DNA from 3 places in the Pseudoflavonifractor sp. An176 genome. Region 3 is predicted to be linked to each of the others. Evidence: riboswitches for the same ligand, from Rfam matches in the RefSeq annotation. Region 3 holds a riboswitch; each other region holds the start of a gene.
What was found. Region 3 has a riboswitch for ZMP and ZTP ahead of B5F12_RS05575 (formate--tetrahydrofolate ligase). Riboswitches for the same ligand answer to the same signal wherever they lie in the genome.
Positions count from the first base shown of each region.

Region 1: another riboswitch for ZMP and ZTP. It lies ahead of B5F12_RS02310 (IMP cyclohydrolase); the one in region 3 lies ahead of B5F12_RS05575 (formate--tetrahydrofolate ligase).
Region 2: another riboswitch for ZMP and ZTP. It lies ahead of pflA (pyruvate formate-lyase-activating protein); the one in region 3 lies ahead of B5F12_RS05575 (formate--tetrahydrofolate ligase).

Region 1 is NZ_NFKO01000002.1:175,456-180,897, forward strand. It holds gene purD (phosphoribosylamine--glycine ligase) at 1-656, opposite strand, end outside; gene B5F12_RS02305 (phosphoribosylaminoimidazolecarboxamide formyltransferase) at 672-1,844, opposite strand; gene B5F12_RS02310 (IMP cyclohydrolase) at 1,848-2,561, opposite strand; ZMP/ZTP riboswitch at 2,617-2,695, opposite strand; gene purN (phosphoribosylglycinamide formyltransferase) at 2,723-3,361, opposite strand; gene purM (phosphoribosylformylglycinamidine cyclo-ligase) at 3,365-4,414, opposite strand; gene B5F12_RS02325 (amidophosphoribosyltransferase) at 4,420-5,442, opposite strand, start outside.
Region 2 is NZ_NFKO01000018.1:77-5,518, reverse strand. It holds gene B5F12_RS08180 (beta-L-arabinofuranosidase domain-containing protein) at 1-59, opposite strand, end outside; gene pflB (formate C-acetyltransferase) at 654-2,897, opposite strand; gene pflA (pyruvate formate-lyase-activating protein) at 2,912-3,637, opposite strand; ZMP/ZTP riboswitch at 3,698-3,783, opposite strand; gene B5F12_RS08165 (LCP family protein) at 3,987-5,442, shown strand, end outside.
Region 3 is NZ_NFKO01000007.1:46,219-51,660, reverse strand. It holds gene B5F12_RS05575 (formate--tetrahydrofolate ligase) at 1-1,572, opposite strand, end outside; ZMP/ZTP riboswitch at 1,624-1,715, opposite strand; gene B5F12_RS05570 (tetratricopeptide repeat protein) at 1,801-4,821, opposite strand; gene acrA (acryloyl-CoA reductase electron transfer subunit beta) at 5,121-5,442, opposite strand, start outside.

The DNA of each region.
Region 1 (5,442 bases), on a different contig from region 3:
CCGTCAAAGGCCCGCTTGTGGTCCTGGCTGGCAGGCATGGGGACCACGTGCTTGCCGTCGGCAAAGGCCAGTACGGTGACCTCGGGACCCACCATGCACTCCTCGATGACCACCGTGGAGCCGGACTCGCCGAACTTCTTGTCTGCCATCATCTCGGTGGCGGCCTGTTTGGCTTCCTCTACGGTGGAGGCTACCACCACGCCCTTGCCCAGGGCCAGGCCGTCGGCCTTCACTACGATGGGAGCGCCCTGCTCCTCGATGTAGGCCAGGGCCTTGTCCAGCTCGGTAAAGGTGGCATAGGCGGCGGTGGGGATATGATACTTGGCCATCAGCTCTTTGGAGAAGGCCTTGCTGGCCTCAATGATGGCGGCGTTGGCCCGGGGGCCGAAGGCGGGAATGCCCGCCTCCTCCAGAGCGTCCACCATGCCCATGGCCAGGGGGTCGTCTGGGGCCACCATGACGAAATCCATGTGGTTTTCCTTGGCCCAAGCCACCATGCCGGGCACGTCGGTGGCCTTGACATCCACGCAGGTGGCCACTTGGGCGATGCCGCCGTTGCCGGGGGCGCAGAACAGCTCAGTGACCTTGGGGGACTGGGCCAGCTTCCAGCAGATGGCGTGCTCCCGGCCGCCGCTGCCCACTACGAGTACTCTCATGGGTTGACCCTCCTCTTAGTGGTGGAACAGGCGCATGCCGGTGAAGGCCATGACGATTCCATACTTGTTGCAGGTTTCGATGACGTTGTCGTCCCGAATGGAGCCGCCGGGCTGGGCGATGTACTCCACGCCGGACTTGCGGGCCCGCTCCACGTTGTCGCCGAAGGGGAAGAAGGCGTCGGAGCCCACGGACACGCCGTGCATCTGGGCAATCCAGGCCTTTTTCTCCTCACGGGTCAGGGGCTCGGGCTTGACCTTGAAGGTCTCCTGCCACACGCCCTCGGCCAGCACGTCCTCGTACTCGTCGGAGATGTACACGTCGATGGCGTTGTCCCGGTTGGGACGGCGGATGTTGTCCACAAACTGGAGGCCCAAAACCTTGGGATGCTGGCGCAGCATCCAGTTGTCCGCCTTGGAGCCAGCCAGACGAGTGCAGTGGATGCGGCTCTGCTGACCAGCGCCCACACCGATGGTCTGGCCGTTCTTGACGTAGCACACGGAGTTGGACTGGGTGTACTTCAGAGTCAGCAGGGCCAGCAGCAGGTCGTGGCGGGCGGCCTCGGGCAGCTCCTTGTTCTCGGTGACGATGTTGTCCAGCAGGCTCTCGTTGATCTCGAAGTTGTTGTAGCCCTGCTGGAAGGTGATGCCGTAGATGTGGCGGGTCTCAATGGGGGCGGGCTCGTAGTTGGGGTCAATCTGCACCACGTTGTAGTTGCCCTTCTTCTTGGTCTTGAGAATGGCCAGGGCCTCGTCGGTGTAGCCGGGAGCGATGATGCCGTCGGAGACTTCCATGGCCAGGAACCGGGCGGTGGCCTCATCGCACACGTCGGACAGGGCGGCCCAGTCGCCGTAGGAGCACAGACGATCCGCGCCACGGGCCTTGATGTAGGCGCAGGCGATGGGGGAGGTGTCAAAGCCGTCGGCGAAGTAGATCTGCTTCTCCACGTCGGTGAGGGGAGTGCCCAGAGCGGCACCGGCGGGGGAGACGTGCTTGAAGGAGGCGGCGGCGGGCAGGCCGGTGGCCTTCTTCAGGGCCTTCACCAGCTGCCAGGAGTTGAGGGCGTCCATGAAGTTGATGTAGCCGGGCTTGCCGTTGAGCACGGTGATGGGCAGCTCACCCTCGTCCATGTAGATGCGGGCGGGCTTTTGGTTGGGGTTACAGCCGTATTTCAGTTCCAGTTCAGTCATGGATTAAACCTCCCAGTGTTTGTTGATGATGGAAGTCTCACAGTCTCCGGTCTCCAGGTCGATGTAGCGGACGAAGAGAGAGACCTTGTTCTCGTCGTTGAGGGACAGCCACAGGTCCCCGGCCAGAGTCTCGGCGTCGGGGGCGGTGATGGCCACCAGACGGGGCTCACCCTCAAAGGAGGGCAGGGGGTCCAGGTTCTCCTGATAGGTGTGGATGAAGTGTCCGGTGCCGGGCAGGGGTGCGTCGTACTCGTAGAAGTAGCGCAGGTTGCAGTCAGGGTTGCCGTAGGCGGACTTCAGAATGGACAGCTTGTAGCTGCCGTCCTTGAGGAGCAGACCGGAGATGCGAGGGGTGTAGTTGGGGGGATCGGGCTCGAAGCAGCGGGAGCGCAGGGACTCAGCAAAGGTCTTGCCAGCCAGCAGGCCCTGCTGAATGGTGTCGGTCTGGTCGCCGTTGGTGACGATGGTGTCCTCGCCCACCTGGCGCACGGGGTGATAGATGATCAGGGAGGGATCGGTCATCTTGCTCTCGTCATAGGCCCGGGTGCGGATGCCGTCGTCCGTCTCCTCAAAGATACGGTTGCGGCTGTTTTCGCTGCGGCCCATGATGAAGTAGGCGATCACCGCGTGCTTGTTGTCAGCGGTGCGGCCCAGCACGATGCCCCGGCCGGGGTAAGGGTTGCGGGACAGCTCCTGGCACAGATCCAAAGTTGTCATAGTGGTACCTCCTCAAAGTGTTGGTCAAAGAAAAAGGGCGCACCTATCCACAAAATAGGTGCGCCCAGACGGTCGGCATTTCTACGGCTATACTCCCTGTGGTCAACCCACTTCCGTCAGTCATATAGCCTGTTAACTATATCATGCCCTGAGCGCTTTTGTCAAGCTTGCGGGGGCAGAATGTGGACCACTCGGCCCTCTACATGGAGCCGATCTTGGCAGAACAGGGAGACGGCTTGGGGCAGGATGTGCCACTCGGCCTGCTCCATGATGCGCCGCTGCAAGGTCTCGGGGGTGTCCCCCTCCTCCACAGCCACAGCCTTTTGCAGCACGATGGGGCCGCCGTCGCACTCCTCCGAGACAAAGTGGACGGTGGCGCCGGACACTTTCACTCCGTACTCCAGGGCCTTCTCGTGGACGTGGAGACCGTAGCAGCCCTCTCCACAGAAGGAGGGGATGAGGGCGGGGTGGACGTTCAAGATGGCGTTGGGGTAGGCCTGCACCATCTCTTCGGTGAGAATGATCATAAAGCCTGCCAGCACCACCAGGTCAATGTCCAGCTCACGGAGCTTGGCCACCAGCGCCTGGGTCATGGCCTGGTTGGAGGGATACTCCTTGCGGGGGATGACATAGTGGGGAATCCCCGCCTTCTCCGCCCGTTCCAGGGCGTATACCCCGGCCTTGGAGGAGATGACGGCGGCAATGGTGCCGCCGCCCAGCTCGCCCCGGGCCTGGGCGTCAATGAGGGCTTGCAGGTTGGTGCCGCCGCCGGACACCAAAACGGCAATACGTGTTCCCATGGATTACACCAGCTCCACGCCAGCCTCGCCAGCGACCACGCTGCCGATCTGGTAGGCGGTCTCGCCAGCTGCGGCCAGGGCGTCCAGAGCGGCCTGAGCCTGGGCGGCGGGGACGGCCAGAATCATGCCGATGCCCATGTTGAAGGTGTTGTACATATCCCGAGCGGGGATGTTGCCCGCCTTCTGGATGAGGGAGAAGATGGGCAGGGTGGGGAAGGAGTCCAGCTTGATCTGAGCGGTGAGGCCGTCCACCATCATGCGGGGCACATTCTCATAGAAGCCGCCGCCGGTGATGTGGCTGACGGCGTGGACATCCACGCCAGCGCCCAGCACGGCCTTCACGGCCTTGACATAGATGCGGGTGGGCTCCAGCAGGGCCTCGCCCAGGCTCTTGCCGTTCAGCTCATCCATGGGGGTCTTCAGGTCGGCGTGCTCCACGTCGAAGACCTTACGCACCAGGGAGAAGCCGTTGGAGTGCACGCCAGAGGAGGCCAGACCGATGAGCACGTCGCCTTCGCTGAGGGACTTGCCGTCGATGATCTTCTCCTCGTCCACCATGCCAACGGAGAACCCAGCCAGGTCGTACTCGTCCACGGGGTAGAAGCCGGGCATCTCGGCGGTCTCACCGCCCACCAGAGCGCAGCCGGCCTGGCGGCAGCCCTCGGTGATGCCGGTGACGATGTCAGCGATGCGGGCGGGGTCGTTCTTGCCGCAGGCGATGTAGTCCAGGAAGAACAGGGGCATAGCGCCGCCGCAGATGATGTCATTGACACACATGGCCACGCAGTCGATGCCCACGGTGTCGTGCTTGTCCATGAGGAACGCCAGCTTTAGCTTGGTGCCCACGCCGTCGGTACCGGACACCAGCACGGGCTTCTTCATGCCGTTCAGGTCGGGGGCAAACATGCCGCCAAAGCCGCCCAGGGTACCCATGACGCCGGGAATGTAGGTGGATTCCACCATGGGCTTGATGCGGCGTACCGCCTCGTAACCGGCGGTGACGTCCACGCCGGCAGCGGCGTAGGAGGCAGAGTGAGAGTCAGAATGATTCATGAAAATTACTCCTTTCCGTTCCAGCAGTAGGTGCACACCTTATCCCGGTCCAGACCGATGGACTCCAGCAGGCCGTCCAGGGACTGATAGCCCAGGGAGTCAAAGCCCATCTTCTCGCAGATGGACTTGAGCATGCACTGGCCACGCTCGGTGTTGGCGTCGGCGTACTCCTCCAGATGCTTCTGACCCTCGTCGCCCTCCAGCTCCTGGATGGTGCGACGGGCCAGCAGGTCCATGTCGGAGTTGCCCCGGGAGAAGTTCAGATACTTGCAGCTGTACATGATGGGGGGGCAGGCGGAGCGCATGTGCACTTCCTTGGCCCCGGACTCGTAGAGGAAGTCCACGGTCTCCCGCAGCTGGGTGCCACGGACGATGGAGTCGTCCACGAAGAGAAGCTTCTTGTCCTGAATGAGCTCGGGCACAGGAATCTGCTTCATCTTGGCCACCTGGTTGCGCACTTCCTGGTTGGCGGGCATGAAGGAGCGGGGCCAGGTGGGGGTGTATTTCACGAAGGGACGGGCAAACTGCTTGCCGCTTTTGTTGGCGTAGCCGATGGCGTGGGGCACACCGGAGTCGGGCACACCGGCCACGAAGTCCACGTCCGGCTGCACGCCTCGGGCCTCTTCGTCCCGGGCCATGATCTCGCCGTTGCGGTAGCGCATGACCTCCACGTTGACCCCCTCGTAGTTGGAGTTGGGGTAGCCGTAGTAGGTCCACAGGAAGGCGCAGATTTTCATCTCGTCGCCCGCGGGGACCAGGGTCTCAAAGCCGTCGGCGGTGACCCGGACAATTTCACGGGGGCCCAGCTCGTAGGCGTCCTCGTAGCCCAGCTTGTGATAGGCGAAAGACTCGAAGGATACGCAGTGGCCCTCGGGGCCCTTGCCGATGAGGACGGGCAGACGGCCCAGACGGTCCCGGGCGGCGATGATCTCACCGTGCTCGGTGAGGATGAGCAGGGTCATGGACCCTTCAATGAGCTCCTGGGCGTTGCGGATGCCGTCAATGAGGTTGGTCTTCTGGTTGATGAG
Region 2 (5,442 bases), on a different contig from region 3:
GCCGCACTGAGAAGGCCTGCTGCAACGCGTTTGTTTCCGAACTTCTTGAAACTCTTCATGTTTTCCCCTCTCTTTTATAATAGTCTTGAGTCTTGCATGGTTCTCTTCTGGCACTCTGCCTTCCACACCTGCTGTCTGGCCTTCGCCTCCTTCCGCTCCCCTCGCAGGGAAGAACAGTTCCCCGACCGGAACAATCAGGGAAATTGGTTTTACAATTTGATGCTCTCTTTCATACAAACTGCACATATGTCTGTTACCTTTATCATTGATGTTAGCATTCGCCCATTCAAAAATCAACACATTGCACAGAGATTTGATATTTTCCACCATTCCAACAATACAAATTATACAACGCCCAGCTTTTCAACCGTTTTCTCCGGCAATCCCCCCATAACACGTTAGAATTTTTAAATATTTCTCATTTGTTGCCACTCATTTCCTTGATCTGACACCTGGATTTTCCCTCAAATCCCGGGACACTCGCCCTCCTCACCCCCTGGTTTTCCCAGAGATTTGTACCAAATTTCAAAGCATACAAATTCATTGCATGGCCTTTGCATAATAAAAGTTGTCTGTTTTAAGCATTGTCCGAGCATGAAAGAAAGCCCAGAGAACGCCGAAGCATTCTCTGGGCTTTGGGAAGTGATGTTTGATTACACAGACTCGTGGAAGGTACGCTTGATGACCTCCAACTGCTGCTCCCGGCTCAGGCGGTTGAAGTTCACCGCATAGCCGGACACACGGATGGTGAGGGTGGGGTACTGCTCGGGGTGCTCCATGGCGTCCAGCAACACCTGACGGTCCATGACATTGACGTTCAGGTGGTGGGCGCCCTGGACGAAGTAGCCATCCAGGATGGACACCAGGTTGGTGACACGCTCCTGGGCACTCTTACCCAGGGCATTGGGGACAATGGAGAAGGTGTTGGACACGCCGTCCTGGCACACGCCCCGGTAGGGGATCTTGGCCACGGAGTTGAGGCTGGCCAGAGCGCCATTCTCGTCCCGGCCGTGCATGGGGTTGGCGCCGGGAGCGAAGGGCTCGCCGGCCTTGCGGCCGTCGGGGGTGGAGCCGGTCTTCTTGCCGTACATCACGTTGCTGGTGATGGTCAGGGCAGAGAGAGTGTGGATGGCGCCCCGGTACAGGGGATGCTTCTTGAGCTCCGCGGAGAAGTACGCGGCGATCTCCACGGCGATGTCGTCCACCCGGTCGTCGTCGTTGCCGTACTTGGGGAAGTCGCCCTCCACCTCAAAGTCCACGGCAATGCCGTCCTCGTTGCGGATGGGCCGCACCTTGGCAAACTTGATGGCGGACAGGGAGTCGGCGGCAATGGACAGACCCGCCACGCCGAAGGCGGCCAGGCGCTCCACCAGGGTGTCGTGGAGGGCCATCTGACTGGCCTCGTAGGCGTACTTGTCGTGCATGTAGTGGATGATGTTGATGGTGTCCACGTACAACTCAGCCACGTAGGACAGAACCTTCTTATAGTTGGTGAGCACCTTGGAGTAGCTGAGCACCTCGTCCTCGTCCCGGATGATGCCGGGCACCACGTGGAGGCCCTTCTTCTCGTCCACACCGCCGTTGATGGCGTACAGCAGACTCTTGGCCAGGTTGGCCCGGGCGCCGAAGAACTGCATCTGCTTGCCCACGGCCATGGCGGACACACAGCAGGAGATGCAGTAGTCGTCGCCGTACAGGGGGCGCATCACGTCGTCGTTCTCGTACTGGATGGAGTCGGTGGCAATGCTCATCTTGGCGCAGTAGTCCTTCCAGGCCTGGGGCAGGTTCTGGCTCCACAGCACGGTGAGGTTGGGCTCGGGCGCGGTGCCCAGGTTGGTGAGGGTGTGCAGGTAGCGGAAGCTGTTGCGGGTCACCAAGGTGCGGCCGTCAATGCCCATGCCGCCCAGGGACTCGGTGATCCAGGTGGGGTCGCCGCCGAACAGCTCGTTGTACTCGGGGGTGCGCAGGTGGCGCACCAGGCGCAGCTTGATGATGAACTGGTCGATGAGCTCCTGGGCCCCCTGCTCGTCCAGCAGACCACGGTCCAGGTCCCGCTGGATGTAGATGTCCAGGAAGGTGGCGGTGCGGCCCAGAGAGGTGGCGGCACCGTTGTTCTCCTTCACGCCCGCCAGATAGGCCAGGTACAGGTTCTGCACGGCCTCATGGGCGTTCTCGGCGGGGCGGGTGACGTCACAGCCGTAGCGGCTGGCCATGTGGGTGAACTCCTTGAGGGCCCGAATCTGGGTGCTCACTTCCTCCCGCAGGCGGATGCGCTCCTCGGTCATGGGGCCGTCCAGCTCCTCCAGGTCCTTCTGCTTCTCCTCAATGAGGAAGTTGGTGCCGTACAGGGGCACCCGGCGGTAGTCGCCCACCAGGCGGCCACGGCCATAGGCATCGGGCAGACCAGTGAGCAGGCCAGCGGTGCGGGCCAGACGGGTGCGCTTGGGGTAGGCGTCAAACACGCCCTCGTTGTGGGTCTTGCGGTAGAGGCTGAAGTGGCGCTCAATCTCGGGGTCCAGCTCGTAGCCGTACTCGTGGAGGGCGGACTCGGCCATGCGCATACCGCCGTACAGGTTGACAATGCGCTTGAGGGGGGCGTCGGTCTGGAGACCCACAATGACCTCGTTTTCCTGGTCAATGTAGCCGGGCTCGAAGTTGTCGATGCCGGACACCACATGGGTCTCCACGTCGATGATGCCCTTTTTCAGCTCCTCCACAATGAGGGCGTGGGCCTTCTCCCACACCTTGGCGGTGCGGGGGGAGATGGGGGCCAGGAAGCTGTCATCTCCGGTATAGGGGGTGTAGTTCTTCTGAATGAAGTTGCGCACATTCACCAGGTGGCGCCATTCGCCGGTGCGAAAGCCCTCCCAGGCGGTGCAGTTGACATCAATGCTCATGGGAATGTACCTCCTTATAAAATATGGGGAAACGCTCGGTCAAACTTCTCCTGCCACCCGGCCAGAGCGTCCTTGGCCAGGGGCTCCACCCCCTCCAGGGGGTAAGGATATCCCAGGGTATGGTACTTGTGTACTCCCAGGGTGTGATAGGGCAACAGTTCTACCCGGCGCACATGGTGCAAGGTGGAGACAAAGTCCAAAAGCCCTTGCAAATGCTCATCGCCGTCGGTGAGCCCGGGCACCACCACGTGTCGAATCCACAGGGGCACCTCTTGGGCCTGTAATTGGCTGAGAAACGCTCTCCATTCCCCGGTGTCCCGGCCTGTGACCGCTTGGAACCCCTGAGGGGTGTAGTGTTTGATGTCCAGCAGCACCAGGTCGGTGTGGGACAAAATCCGCTCATAGTCCCCCAGACCGCACCCGGCGGTGTCCAGACAGGTGTGAATGCCTTCCTTTTGGCACAGCTCCAGGGCCCGGGCCAAAAACTCCGGCTGCAACAGCGGCTCGCCGCCGGAAAAGGTGACCCCGCCGGTGGCGCCGTAGTAGGATTTGAACCGGCGCAGCTTGGCCACCAGTTCCTCCGGCGTCATCTCCTTGGCGGCAGCGGCGCCACACTCCCAGGTGTCCGGGTTGTGGCAATACTGACACCGCAGCCCACACCCCTGGAGAAACACCACGGTGCGAATGCCGGGGCCGTCCACCAGCCCCATGCTCTCCACAGAGTGAATGCGTCCTTTCATTGTGAACTCCCTTCTTTTTCCATTTGTTGGATAAAGAAAACGACCGACCCACTGGGACCTTTTTCTTGCCCAGACGGTCGGCCGGCTTTCACGATCATACGCCACGTGGTTAATTCCACTTAATACCGCCAGGTGTATGATCACCGTGAGTACAGGCTACTATATCTTGTGTCGTTTGTCAAGCTTCATTTTTATTTCCCATTATTTTTCAATTTCTGACCACTTTTTAAGAACTTCGCAAGGAGTTGTATCGAAGTTGTAAATTCTGCACGCCGCCCCGCCGGAACCGTTGCCATTTCCCCTGTGGCATACTATAATGTGCCATAACAACGACAAGGAGATGTGCCACATGGCAAAACGATACAAAAGGAAACAAGCTCATTCCGGTCTGGAGACCGTGGTCAATCTGCTGGCCCTGCTGTTGTTTGTCGTTCTCGGCATCGGCTTTGTGGCCGCGCTCTTCTTCACCCACATGCTCACCCCCCTGCTGTTGGCCCTGATTGCGGCGGCAGTGGTGGTGGCCGTAGTGGTGGTGTTTGCTCTGCGGTTCAGCCGCGGCCCCGCCAAGCGCACGGCGGGCTCGGTGCTGTCCGTGGTGTTCTGTCTGGTGTTCGCCGTGGGCATTGTCTATGCCCGGGTAGGCCTGGACACCCTGGACCGGGTCACCAACCCGGAGGCCCAGACCCTGGCCATGTCCGTGTATGTGCGGGGAGATGATACCCGCAGCATGGACGAGCTGCTCCAGCACCCCTTTGGCATGCTCAGCGCCGACCAGACCGACACTCAGGCGGCGGTGAAACAGCTGGACGCCAAGTACAGCGTCACCCTCACCCCCCAGGGCTATCCCGAAGCAACCAAGCTGGTGGATGCCCTCAACAACAAGGAAATCGATGCCATTTTGGTCAACCAGAGCCACATGACCGTGCTGGACGACCTGGAGGAGTACATGGACGTGATGCAGAGTCTGCGCATGGTGGACACCATTCAGGTGCCCCTCCAGGCCAGCGCCGCTCCCCAGCCCACCACCGCTCCCGCCATTCCCCTGGACCAGCCCTTTACCGTATATATCAGCGGCAGCGACTCCCGAAGCAGCGATATCTCCACCTCGGGCAACAGCGATGTGAACATCATCGCCACCATCAACCCCAAGACCCACCAGGTACTGCTGGTGTCCACTCCCCGGGACTACTTCATCCCCCTGTCCTTCTCCAATGGGGTCCCGGACAAGCTCACCCACGCCGGGGGCCGGGGCATTGAGGAGAGTATCAAAACTCTGGAAATGCTCTACGACATAGAGCTGGACTACTACTTTAAGGTCAACTTCGCCGGATTTGAGGGCATCATTGACGCCCTGGGCGGCATTGACGTGTACTCGGACTACGACTTCGAGTCCTATATCTCCGACTACACCTATGAAAAGGGCGTCAACCACATGGACGGCGAGAAGGCCCTGTACTTCGTCCGGGAGCGGTACAACCTCCCCAAGGGTGACTTCCAGCGGGGCATCCATCAGATGCGGATGATCGAGGCCGTGGCCAACAAGGTTCTCTCCCCCGCCATTCTCACCCAGTACCTCCCCTTCATGGATGCCGTGGGCAACTGCTTCCGCACCAGCATCCCCTCCGACTTCATCACCGATATGGTGCAAAACCAGCTGCAAAACGGCGGGGACTGGAACATCGTCAGCTACTACGTCTCTGGCACCCCAGCTTATCGCCGCACCTACAGCTATCCGTCCTACGACTTGTCTGTGGTCATCCCGGATGAATCCACGGTTGAGGTGGCCAAGGACCTGATGCAGCGGG
Region 3 (5,442 bases):
GGTCTGCACCACCACGAAGCCAGCGCCGGCGGACACCTTCACCTTGGACACGGTGATGGTGAAGCCCTCGGGCCGTCCCAGCTGGGAGGCATCGTCGGACAGGGAGTACTGGGTCTTGGCCATGCACACAGGCAGCTTGTCAAAGCCCATGGCCTCCAGACGGGCCAGCTCCTTGGCAGCGGCTGCGGTGTAGTGCACGCCAGCGCCGCCGTACACCTTCTCCACGATGGTCTGAATCTTGTCCTTCAAGGGCAGGTCCAGGTCATAGGCGTAGTGGAAGTCCTGGGGCTGGTCGCACAGGCGCAGCACTTCCTCGGCCAGCTCCAGGCCGCCCTCGCCGCCCTTGCCCCACACCTCGGACAGGGCCACATTGACCCCCAGCTCCTGGCAGCGGGTGCGGATGAGGTTCAGCTCGGCCTCGGTGTCATTGGCGAAGCGGTTGATGGCCACCACGGCGGGCAGGCCGAACACACGGGTGATGTTCTCCACGTGCTTGAGCAAATTGGGCAGGCCACGCTCCAGAGCCTCCAGGTTTTCCGCCCCCAGCTCAGTCTTGGGCACGCCGCCGTTGTACTTCAGAGCCTTGACCGTGGCCACGATGACCACGGCGTCGGGGGTGAGCCCGGCGGCCCGGCACTTGATGTCCAGGAACTTCTCAGCGCCCAGATCGGCGCCGAAGCCCGCCTCGGTGACCACGTAGTCGGCCAGCTTCAAAGCGGTGTCGGTGGCGGAGACGGAGTTGCAGCCGTGGGCAATGTTGGCGAAGGGGCCGCCGTGGACCAGAGCGGGGGTGTGCTCCAGGGTCTGCACCAGGTTAGGCTTGATGGCGTCCTTCAAGAGGGCAGCCATGGCACCCTGGGCCTTCAAATCGGCGGCGGTGACGGGCTTGTCATCGTAGGTGTAGCCCACGATCATGCGGCCCAGCCGCTCCTTCAGGTCGGACAGTCCAGTGGCCAGGCACAGCACGGCCATAATCTCGCTGGCCACGGTGATGTCGAAGCCGTCCTCCCGGGGCACGCCCTGCATCCGGCCACCCAGGCCGTCCACAATGTTGCGCAGCTGGCGGTCGTTCATATCCACGCAGCGGCGCCAGGTGATCTTCTTGACGTCAATGCCCAGGGCGTTGCCCTGCTGAATGTGGTTGTCCAGCATGGCGGCCAGCAGGTTGTTGGCGGCACCGATGGCGTGGAAGTCGCCGGTGAAGTGGAGGTTGATGTCCTCCATGGGCACCACCTGGGCGTAGCCGCCGCCGGCAGCGCCGCCCTTCACGCCGAACACGGGGCCCAGAGAGGGCTCCCGGAGGCAGAGCATCACGTTTTTATCCATGCGGCGCAGGGCATCGGCCAGGCCCACGGAGGTGGTGGTCTTGCCCTCTCCGGCGGGGGTGGGGTTGATGGCGGTGACCAGAATCAGCTTGCCCTTCCGGGGCACATTGCGCAACGGGGTGATGTCGATCTTGGCCTTCACCTTGCCGTAATACTCCAGCAGGTTCTCGTCAATCCCGGCCATGGACGCCACCTGTCCGATGGGCAGCATCTGGGCCTCCTGGGCAATTTGAATGTCTGTTTTCATCTTCCATGCTCCTTCCTGCGCCTCAAAAACAAAAAAAGGGCGCACTGATTTCTCGTGCGCCCAGACGGTCGGCAATACGGCGCACATGGGCGTCGGCTGTACTCCACGTGGTCACTCCACTTCCGTCAGTCATACAGCAGATTTATCTTACCATGCCCGCCCACCCCCGTCAAGGGTTGAATCCGTTGAAATGCCCCCACATCTCAAAGCAGATGTGGGGGCGTTGTGTCATCGGTAGTGGCGGTTGGAGTAGGACACTTTCTTGACCCGGTCGGTAGCATACATCCACGCCTCCTTTTCCGGGCTTTTGAATACCTTGGGGCCAAAACGCACCTCGTCCAATCGAATCTCCTTGTCGATTTCTGTGTACAGGTAGGGGGTGTCACCCTCTCCCGCCGCCAGTTCGCGCTTTCTTGTCACCACCAGGCACCGCACTTCTTTCTCACTGGAATATTCATCATACTTAAAGAGATAGCGCACCTGGTCCAGCATGGCGGTGATATAGGCTAAGGGAATGTCCTGCATTTCCTGCTGTATATCCTTTAAAATGTTCTTTATTTTTCTCAGGTATTTTTTGAGTTTCCTCCCTCTATCCTTGAATTTTCCCTGATCGGTCAGGTATACAATCCGGTAGAGGGGATAGCTGTTTTTCTCCACGTGAAAGGGAATATAGCCCTGGGGGTAGGAATCCTTCACATCAAAAAAGTTCTCGTCAAACTTTAAGCTGCACCCGGTACCCTTGTCAGCGTAGATGGCCCACATATAGATATAGTCGTCCGCAGTACAAAGGCTGGTGAGGTAGACGTTGCGCAAGCTGGAGTCGTTGGGTGCCTCGCCGCCCGGCAGCAGTCCGTATGCCTGTAACGTCTCCGGGGTGCTCCCATACTGCTCCAACAACTTACCAAAGGACTCCCCTTCCGCCGAGTCATTCATGTATGCCACATTGGACAGACGGAACCTGGGCTGCTGTTCCCCCTGGGCCAGGAGTAGCTTTTGCATGGTGCTCATCCGGGTGTAGTGCCAACATGGGTTTTCCCTCAGCTGCGCTCGATTCAAACGCAGGGTCGTTTTGATCTGCTCCATAGTGTCGTGGAGGCGGTAGACATAGGCCAGAAGTTTCCCTTGCCGCTCTCTGTCCACCTCCGACTGTTTCCCCGACTCGGGTTCTTTGTACATTTCCCGAAACTCTGTACTATTCACCAGAGCCTCTACCTGCTGAGAAGCCGCTTCCCATTTCATAGGGCGCAAATAATGAAATGCTTGATATTTATTTTTTCTTTCTTGCTCGTCTGTTATCCTTTCTACGCATCTTGCCAATTCCGCTAAAGCCTGCACGCACAGTTCTCGTGGAAACACTTGGTCAATGTTCAGTACCTGGTTTATTACTTCATCTCTGCTCTTCTTTCCATTTCTAATTAAACACAGTACATACTCCGACTCCACATGGGGGTTGCCAGGCGCAACTTCCCTGGCTTTTTTGGCTAAGGCCACCGCCATCCCCTTGAAGTCCTTGAAGTCCTTGGATTCTGTTTCATTCTCGCCAATTAGCTTTTTTACAAAATCTACATCGATATTTTTTACGTTCTTCTTGAGTCGGCGCAGGCAGCAGGCAGCACCACTCAAGGCTATATAATTGGAGGACTCCTGTTCGACCACTTTTTTAAACTGCTCCAAGGCCTGCTCCACGTTCTCCTGATACAGGTAGCACTGCCCCAAGTCGTTGCATGTGGATATCCATGTAAAATCCCTTCGCAGATAGGGGCCATTCTCATTGTACTCCTGGACCTCCTGATAGCTTTTAATGGCCTCCTGATATTCCCCCAGCATCTGTTGACACCACCCCAAATTTTTCAAAGCGGGGATATCGCTGGGCTCCGCCTGGACGATTTGCTCAAACCACACCTTGGCCTGGGCCGGGGCGCTCGGCAGATAACAAGTCCCCATCGCATAGCGGGCTTTGAGGCCTACGGTGCCGGGACGAATTACCTTCTCTGCGTCGCACAGGGATTTCAGTACCTCCACCGCTTGGGTCAGCTGTCCCTGATTGCGATAGCACAGCCCCTTCCACAGCAGCACCTCCGGGTCCTTGTCATAAAACCCCAGCAGACGCTCCAACTGCTCCAAGGCCTGTTCAAAATATTTCAGACGGATGGAACACTTGGCCTGTTCCAACTCGGCGTAGCGGTTAAGCGAGGCCGTCTCGTCCACAAAGTAGTTTTTATTCTCTTCTCTGGCCCTTCTCTGGTTGTCCATCACAACTCTATGCGCTTCCTTGGCCTTGAGGTAATCCCCTCTCTTGCGGTACAGCCTGCCCAGATTGTTTTGCATGTCTGTATTTTCCTTTTGAATATTTTTTAACACATGCAATGCCAATTCCTGAGCCTCGGCATAAGCTCTGGGTCCATCGGTGAGGCAAGAAACCAGATTCACCAGGGCCTGCAAATATTGTGGATCATCCTTTTTCCGCTCCTGTTGTAAGTCTTCCACTGCCGTGTGCAAATTGTCCTTGATTCCAGCATCAATTTCCCCATACTTTTTCACAAACTCCATTTGCGCAATGATATTATTTCCCTCACTATCATCACACTTGGGCGCCAACGCTGCGCACACCGCCGCAAAATACGGAATCGCCTCCTGATGCTCCATCTGATTGCGCTTGCAGCGCCCCATGTTGATGACAGCATCCAGAGTGATTTTCCTCAGCTCCCCGTTGTCGGAAGGAATCTCCTTTACGATGCGCTCAAATGCGTTCATCGCCCCTTCCCCTCTCTGGAAGGACGGGCTGCTGCTGTGGTGATAACGAAATTTTTCCATCTCCCGCTCACACTTGGCCGCCATGAGTTGGGCCAGCCAGCGGCACACGGAATCCTCTGCCTTTTGAGCTTCTTCAAAACACGTTTGTGCCTCTTGGCACATGGAATAGGGCAAGGGCTTCCACCGATTCAAAATCAGGGCTTGACGAAACCGCACATTTCCTCGGGCCAGGTGATAGTAGGGCGCTGCGGCGGTTTGCTCTGGTTTCTCACATATCTTCTCGATGAGACCCTTGAGTCGGTCACAGGCAGCGGTGTGCACCTCCCGCTGCACCAGGGTCTGATCAAACAGCTGGTCAGCCAAATCAAAACAGCGTTTGAACAACTCCGTTATATCCGCCTCTTTGCAATCACCAAACGAATCCATCTTCTCTCCCTGTATGAGGTTGTCTACCGTCCAGTTCAAAGTCTCTTTTGTCCCCCAAAAGTTTATCATGGTTCCATCCCCTCCCCCTGTATTCGCCTATATTTTCCTTATGGTACCATAGTTGCCCTCCACTTACAACCGCTATACAGAGAGTTATCCACAGCTTCCACAAAGTTTTCAACATCCTCAATCCGTTGTGGTACAAGGGATTCCAGGTTTTTTCCAAAATTACGCAGGGCCGGAACTGGTAGTTTTCTATCCTGCTAAAGTGGCTGAACCGGCGATAAAATCCACATAATTGGAAATTTCTTGCTGGAAAAGGGCAAAAAACATGGGTCCCCGAGGGGACCCATGTTTGAAATGGTCAATTAGGCCTTCTCAGCCTTGTACTTGGCAATGGCCTCAGCCAGCATGGGGCCGACCTTGAACAGGTCGCCGGTGATGCCGTAGGTAGCCACGTCGAAGATGGGGGCGTTGGCATTCTTGTTCACGGCGATGATGCACTCAGCGTCCTGCATGCCGGACACGTGCTGAATGGCGCCGGAAATGCCCAGGGCCACATAGATCTTGGGATGAACGGTCTTACCGGTCTGACCAACCTGGTGGTCCACACCGATGTAGCCGTCGTCCACCACGGCACGGGAAGCGCCAACCACGCCGCCCAGGACGTTGGCCAGCTCCTCAGCGATC